One region of the Streptosporangium sp. NBC_01755 genome, then DNA from elsewhere that is predicted to be linked to it. Evidence: riboswitches for the same ligand, from Rfam matches in the RefSeq annotation. Region 1 holds a riboswitch; the other holds the start of a gene.
What was found. Region 1 has a riboswitch for glycine ahead of gcvT (glycine cleavage system aminomethyltransferase GcvT). Riboswitches for the same ligand answer to the same signal wherever they lie in the genome.

Region 1 (3,396 bases):
GGTTTCTCGCCGGACAGGCCGAGCAGCACCGCCTTGTCGCTGCCGTGGCCCTTGCCGGTCAGCCCAAGCGAGCCGTACAGGATGGCGCTCACCCGGACGGTCTTCTCCAGCAGCCCGTCCTGGTGCAGGCCCCGGGCGAACTTGTGGGCGGCGGCCATCGGGCCGCCGGTGTGCGAGCTGGACGGGCCGATTCCGATCTTGAAGAGATCGAAGACACTGATCGTCATCTGAATCCTTCCAGCGTGGACGGTCACGCGTGCCCGGGGACGCGCGTGACCGTGACGCGAGGCGTCGAACTTATGACTCACCCGAGGTGAGCGCGGTGTACTCCTCCGGCGACAGCAGGTCGTCGGCGGAGCCCTCAAGACGTACCCGGAACAGCCAGCCGTCACCGTATGAGTCGCTGTTGACCAGCGAGGGGTCGTCCACGACCGCCTGGTTGACCTCCACGACCTCGCCGGTGACCGGCGCGAAGATGTCACTGACCGACTTGGTCGACTCGACCTCGCCGATGGCGTCACCGGTGGCGATCGACGCGCCGACCTCGGGTACCTGCACGTAGACCACGTCGCCCAGCGCTTCGGCGGCGTAGGCGGTGATGCCCACGGTGAGGGTCAGGCCGTCGTCGACGCCGCCGATCCACTCGTGTTCCTTGGTGTAGTGCAGATTCTCGGGAATGCTGCTCATTTTTTCCTCCTGTAGAAAGGCAGTTCGACGACCTCGACCGGCTCGCGGCTGCCCCGGATGTCGACGGCCAGTCCTGACGACAGGCCGCTGTCCACGTAGGCCATGGCGATGGGCCTGCCCAGTGTCTGGGAGGGCGCCCCGCTGGTGACCTCCCCGACGACCGTGCCGTCACCGGCGACCACCACCGGATACCCGTGCCGGGGCACCCTGCGGCCGCGTCCGACCAGGCCGACCAGACGACGGGCCGGCGGGACGTCCCTGAACGGTTCGAGGGCGGCCCGGCCGACGAAGTCGCCCGGCTTGTCAAACCTCACCACACGGCCGAGCCCGGCGTCGAACGGAGTGAGGTCCGCCGAGAGCTCGTTGCCGTAGAGCGGCATGCCCGCCTCCAGGCGGAGGGTGTCGCGCGCGGACAGACCTGCGGGGATCAGCCCATGCGGTGCGCCCGCCTCGATGAGGGCGGACCAGAGGGACTCCGCCGCCGAGGCCGCGACGAACAGCTCGAAGCCGTCCTCGCCGGTGTATCCGGTGCGGGCGACGAGGGCCTCGTGTCCGGCCACGACGGCGGGCAGGCCCGCGTAGTACCCGAGCCCGTCCAGGTCGGCGTCGGTGAGGGCGCTCAGGATCTCCACCGAGCGCGGTCCCTGGACCGCGACCAGCGCGTACTCCTCGGAGCGGTCCTGCACCGCGGCGTCGAAGTCCTTGGCGCGCTCGATCAGCTCGGCGGCCACCCGGGGGTAGTTGGAGGCGTTGGCGACGACCATGAACTCTTCGGGGGCCAGCCGGTAGACGATCAGGTCGTCCAGCACGCCGCCCCCGGCGTCGACGATCATCGTGTAGCGGGCGCGGCCGGGTGCCAGCGCGGAGAGGTGGCCGACCAGCGCGTAGTCGAGGGCCTCGGCGGCCTGCGGGCCGGTCACGAGGATCTCCCCCATGTGGGAGAGGTCGAACAGGCCCGCCGCCTGGCGGACCGCGTTGTGCTCGGCGGACTCGCTGCCGTAGCGGAGCGGCATCAGCCAGCCCGCGAAGTCGGTCAGCGTCGCGCCGAGGGACTCGTGCACGCCGCGCAGCGGCGTAGGTCGGGACATGTTCGCACCTCAGACAAGGGACAGATGAGATCATCCTCCCCCTCTGTCATTGGTGCCTGAGAGTTTCATCCGGGTTTTACCGGACTTTCACCTTCGGCGAGGTCGTGGGACCTGCTTTCCAGAGGCACCTACCCGCACGGTCCTTTGCCTTGAGAGGTTCGCGGGGAGGGCTTGCTCCTTCAGGGGTCCTGGCCTGGATGTCAGGACACTCTCCCGCGCGGGGTTCATCGGTGTCGCTGGCCAGCCTAACCGCCCGCACCGGCCGAGCGAAATCCCCAGGCGCGCACCGGCCTTCACGAATCACTCAGCGGCGGGCGTGCCGGACCAGTGCCTCGAACAGGGCCGACTCGTCGTCGGTCTCCGGGTGCCACTGGACGGCGAGGGCGAACGGATGATCCTCCACCTCCACGGCCTCCACCGTGCCGTCCTCGGCGTGGCCGGTCACGATCAGGCCATCAGCGAGCAGGTCAACGGCCTGATGGTGGTAGTGGGCCACGTCCACGGTCTCGGTTCCGAAGACCTTCGAGGTCAGGCTGCCGGGGGCGAGCCGCACCGGCATCCTGCCGTAGCCGCCGGGGGCCGGGGCGTGCCCCTGGTGGCCCACCACGTCGGGCAGGTGCTGGTGGAGGCCGCCGCCAAGGGCGACGTTCAGGATCTGCATGCCCCTGCAGATGCCGAGGAAGGGCAGGTCCCGCTCCAGCGCCGCCCGGACCAGTCCCAGTTCGGCGTCGTCGCGGAACGGCCGGACGTAGCCGGTCCGCTCGTGCGGCTCCTGCCCGTACCGTTCCGGGCCGACGTCCCCGCCGCCGGCCAGGATCAGCCCGTCCAGGCGGTTCACGAGCGCCGCGGGGTCACCCGCGGGCGGCAGGATCACCGGCTGCCCGCCCGCGCGGGCCACGTGGTCGACGTAGTCGTACGGCAGGAGCGCGGTGTTCGTCTCCCAGACCGTGAACCTCGCGGGCTCGACGTAGCAGGTGATGCCGATGACGGGACGGGACATGGTCTCCTTCTCGCGCGGACGCCGGGATGTGGGGTGACACCCCACGTCCCGGCACGTTATCGGGGCCGAGGTATGGCCTGGGCAAAACCGGCCGGGGAACGGTCAGAGTCGGGGAACGCTCAGAGCGGCGTGACATAGGCGCCCGAGATGCCGCCGTCCACCAGGAACTCCGAGCCGGTGATGAAGCTCGCGTCGTCCGAGGCGAGGAACGCCACCGCGGCGGCGATCTCGGTCGCCTCGGCGAAGCGGCCGATCGGGATGTGCACCAGGCGGCGCCGAGCCCGCTCGGGGTCCTTGGCGAACAGCTCCTGCAGCAGCGGGGTGTTGACCGGGCCGGGGCAGAGCGCGTTGACCCGGATGCCCTCGCGGGCGAACTGCACGCCCAGCTCGCGCGACATCGCCAGCACCCCGCCCTTGGAGGCGGTGTAGGAGATCTGGCTGGTCGCCGAGCCCATCACCGCCACGAACGACGCGGTGTTGATGATCGACCCCTTGCCCTGCCGCCGCATGTACGGGATGGCGTGCTTGCAGCACAGATAGACGGAGGTGAGGTTGACCTCCTGGACCCGGCGCCAGGCGTCGATGCCGGTCTCCAGGATCGAGTCGTCCTCCGGCGGTGAG
Region 2 (3,396 bases), 2.0 Mb from region 1:
GCGCAGCATGGCCGTCTCGGAGCGGTGGCTGTGGAAGACCGGGTGGGTGAGGTAGTCGCTGACGCGCGCCAGCGCGCCGGGCAGCGCGTCGTGCGCGGCGGCGTCCAGGTCTGCCAGCACCGTGCCGCTGACCTCGAAGGCGGCCAGGACCTGCTCCAGGTGGAGGACCTCGGTCCTCTCGTCGCAGGTGACGCCCACGTGGTCGGCGTCGACCAGGCGCAGGTTGACCCCGTTCTCCCGGGCCGCGGCGACGACCTCGGCGGCACGCCCGGGCACGTGGGCGAGCACGGTGTCGAAGAAGGTGTCGTGTACCACCTCGACGCCGCCCTGGCGCAGGCCCTCGGCGAGCACGACGGCGTACCGGTGGATGCGGCGGCCGATCCTGCGCAGGCCCTCGGGGCCGTGGTAGACGGCGTACATGCCGGCGATCACGGCGAGCAGCACCTGCGCGGTGCAGATGTTGCTGGTGGCCTTCTCGCGACGGATGTGCTGCTCGCGGGTCTGGAGCGCGAGCCGGTAGGCGGGACGCCCCTCGACGTCCTGGGAGACGCCGACCAGGCGGCCGGGCAGCTGGCGCTGGAGACCTTCGCGGACCGCCATGTAGGCGGCGTGGGGGCCGCCGAAGCCGAGGGGGACGCCGAAGCGCTGCGAGGAGCCGACCGCGATGTCGGCGCCGAGCTCGCCCGGCGCGGCCAGGAGGGTGAGGGCGAGCAGGTCGGCGGCGGCGACCACCTGGGCACCTCGTGCGTGGGCGGCGTCGGCGATGGCGCGGAAGTCGCGGACCCTGCCGCTGGCGCCGGGGTACTGCACGAGCACTCCGAAGCACTCGGGGAGCCCCCCGGTGAAGTCGCTCTCGACCAGCTCTATGCCGAGCGGCTCGGCACGGGTGCGCAGCACCGCCTTGGTCTGCGGCAGCGCGTCGGCGTCGACCACGAACACCTTCGACGGGGTGCGGCCCGCGCGGCGGGCCAGGGTCATCGCCTCGGCCGCGGCGGTGGCCTCGTCCAGCAGGGAGGCCCCCGCGACGTCGAGGGCGGTCAGGTCGGAGACGACGGTCTGGAAGTTGATCAGGGCCTCCAGCCGGCCCTGGGAGATCTCCGGCTGGTAGGGCGTGTACGCGGTGTACCAGCCCGGGTTCTCCAGGAGGTTGCGGCGGATGACACCCGGGGTGATCGTGTCGTGGTAGCCCAGGCCGATCATCGAGGTGAGGACGGTGTTGCGCCCGGCGAGGACCCGCAGCTCGGCGAGAGCCTCGGACTCCCCCGCCGCCGGGGGCAGGCCCAGCCGGGTGAAGGAGCGGATCGCCTCGGGCACGGCCACCGCGACCAGATCGGCGACGGAGGCGAATCCGACCGCCTCCAGCATGCGGGTCTGGCCGGCGTCGTCGGGTCCGATGTGACGGGTCGCGAACGGCGGGGGGACGAGCTCGCTGAGCGATGGCAGATCGGTCATGGGAAGCCTCTCAGGGCGGGGTGGAGACCGGCGCTGGGCGCGGGCGTATGCCGGGTCTCCCCCTCTGTCATCACGACTGTCATCACGTGGTCGCGACCTGAGAGCTTCACCTGCCCTTGCCGGGAGGCTTGCACCGTCGGTGAGACGCACCTGGCGGGCGCGCCTGCTTTCCAGAGTTGCCTCGTCCGTGCGGTACAGGGTGCCTGAGAGATTCCGGGGAGGTTGCTCCTTCGGCGCCCCGATCGTGCCGGGGTCTCTCCCGCACAGGGTCAGTGGCGAGTCCGAGTTTACCCGGTTCGTCGTACTCGGCGACGGCGGGCCAACTCATCGGCCTGATGATCGTCTAAAGGGCCCCCGCCCAACTCCGCGCGTTCGCCGGGAAGATCCGCAAGAGAGCCCTCCACCTCCTGCCACACCCGTCCCAGCGCGATACCGAAGACTCCCTGGCCACCCTGGAGCAGATCGATGACCTCGTCGGGCGAGGTGCACTCGTAGACGCTCACCCCGTCGCTCATCAGGGTGATCTGGGCCAGATCGTTGACACCCCGCTCCCGCAGGTGCTGCACGGCGATGCGGATCTGCTGAAGGGAGACGCCGGTGTCGAGAAGGCGCTTGACAACCTTGAGGACCAGAATGTCACGGAAGCCGTACAGCCGCTGGGAACCGGAGCCGTGGGCCGCTCTCACGGTGGGTTCGACCAGGCCGGTGCGCGCCCAGTAGTCGAGTTGCCGGTAGGTGATTCCGGCCGCCGAACAGGCCGTCGGCCCCCTGTAGCCGATGTCGGCGGGCACTTTCACCGGTTGCCCGTCGAACAGCAGACCCTCTTCACCCGCGCGCTGACGTGCCGACTGGCGCCGTTCCGGGTCATCCTGGTCGGCGTTTCTACCCTCGCCGCTGCTGACCGCCACGCGGACCTCCGGCTTTCTCTCATCCCACGGCCTGATCTGGGGGTTTACGCATGACCGCGGGTTTCACTTGCACCGTAGGACTGGGGCCAAGTCCAGTCAACGACCCCACCCGGCGCGTCGTGAAGCGTAAATGCACCGAAATTCCTACCCCGCGCGGCCGAAGTCCTCGGGCGTGATCGTGTCAAGGAACTCCCTGAACTTCTCCACCTCGTCCTCCTGGTCGTCGGGGATGATGACCCCCGCCTCCCGGACCACATCCTCACTCGCGAAGATACGTGCGCCGGTACGAAGTGCCAAGGCGATCGAGTCGGAAGGCCGCGCGCTCACCTCGACCCCGTTCGAGAACACGAGATCCGCGAAGAAGATGCCATCGCGTAAAGCGACGATGTTGACAGTGCTCAACCTGACTCCGAGTCCTTCGAGCACGTCCCGGAACAGGTCATGGGTGAGTGGCCGAGGTGGTGGTTCCTCGGCCTGGGCCATGGCGATCGCCGTGGCTTCCGTCATGCCGATCCAGATAGGTAGGTAACGCTCCCCATGCGTCTCTTTCAACAAGACGATCGGCTGGTTGGAGGGCATCTCAACTCGAACGCCCACGACCTCCATCTGCAACACGGGCTGCTCCGTCTTCGCTGGATTCCGACCGGTTTGTTCAACGTAACACCCGTAGAGGTACGAGTGCCTGGTCAGGCTCTCACCGGCCCAGTGCCCCACGGACTCCGGAACGCAACAGTGAGGCGTGCAATTCCAGCATCAGGCCGGAAATCTCCCTCGCCGTCTCGTCTGCCTGGTCGATCGCGCCGGGGCCGCGACGGCGCAGCAGCGGGGCGACGGCCTGCTCCACCAGCCCCGCCTCGCGTTCCGCGGCGGCCTTGACCGCCCGCAGGTGGCGGGCGCGCAAGCCGAAGGCGGCCAGGGCTCCGACGCTGCGGGCCACGATCAGCGCCTCGGCGTCGTAGTAGCGGGCCACGGCGGCCAGGAGACCGTAGTCCTCCAGCTCCGTGAGGGTCTCCTCGTCGAGCTCGGCGGCGGCGAG

Region 2: another riboswitch for glycine. It lies ahead of gcvP (aminomethyl-transferring glycine dehydrogenase); the one in region 1 lies ahead of gcvT (glycine cleavage system aminomethyltransferase GcvT).

What each region holds. Positions count from the first base shown of each region.
Region 1 covers NZ_CP109131.1:5,200,068-5,203,463, forward strand. The annotation lists gene OG884_RS24790 (L-serine ammonia-lyase) at 1-227, opposite strand, end outside; gene gcvH (glycine cleavage system protein GcvH) at 298-687, opposite strand; gene gcvT (glycine cleavage system aminomethyltransferase GcvT) at 684-1,775, opposite strand; glycine riboswitch at 1,816-1,900, opposite strand; glycine riboswitch at 1,903-2,001, opposite strand; gene OG884_RS24805 (gamma-glutamyl-gamma-aminobutyrate hydrolase family protein) at 2,080-2,775, opposite strand; gene OG884_RS24810 (3-oxoacyl-ACP reductase) at 2,895-3,396, opposite strand, start outside.
Region 2 covers NZ_CP109131.1:7,202,294-7,205,689, reverse strand. The annotation lists gene gcvP (aminomethyl-transferring glycine dehydrogenase) at 1-1,452, opposite strand, end outside; glycine riboswitch at 1,633-1,724, opposite strand; gene OG884_RS33265 (MerR family transcriptional regulator) at 1,740-2,360, opposite strand; gene OG884_RS33260 (bifunctional nuclease family protein) at 2,505-2,975, opposite strand; gene ftsR (transcriptional regulator FtsR) at 3,055-3,396, opposite strand, start outside.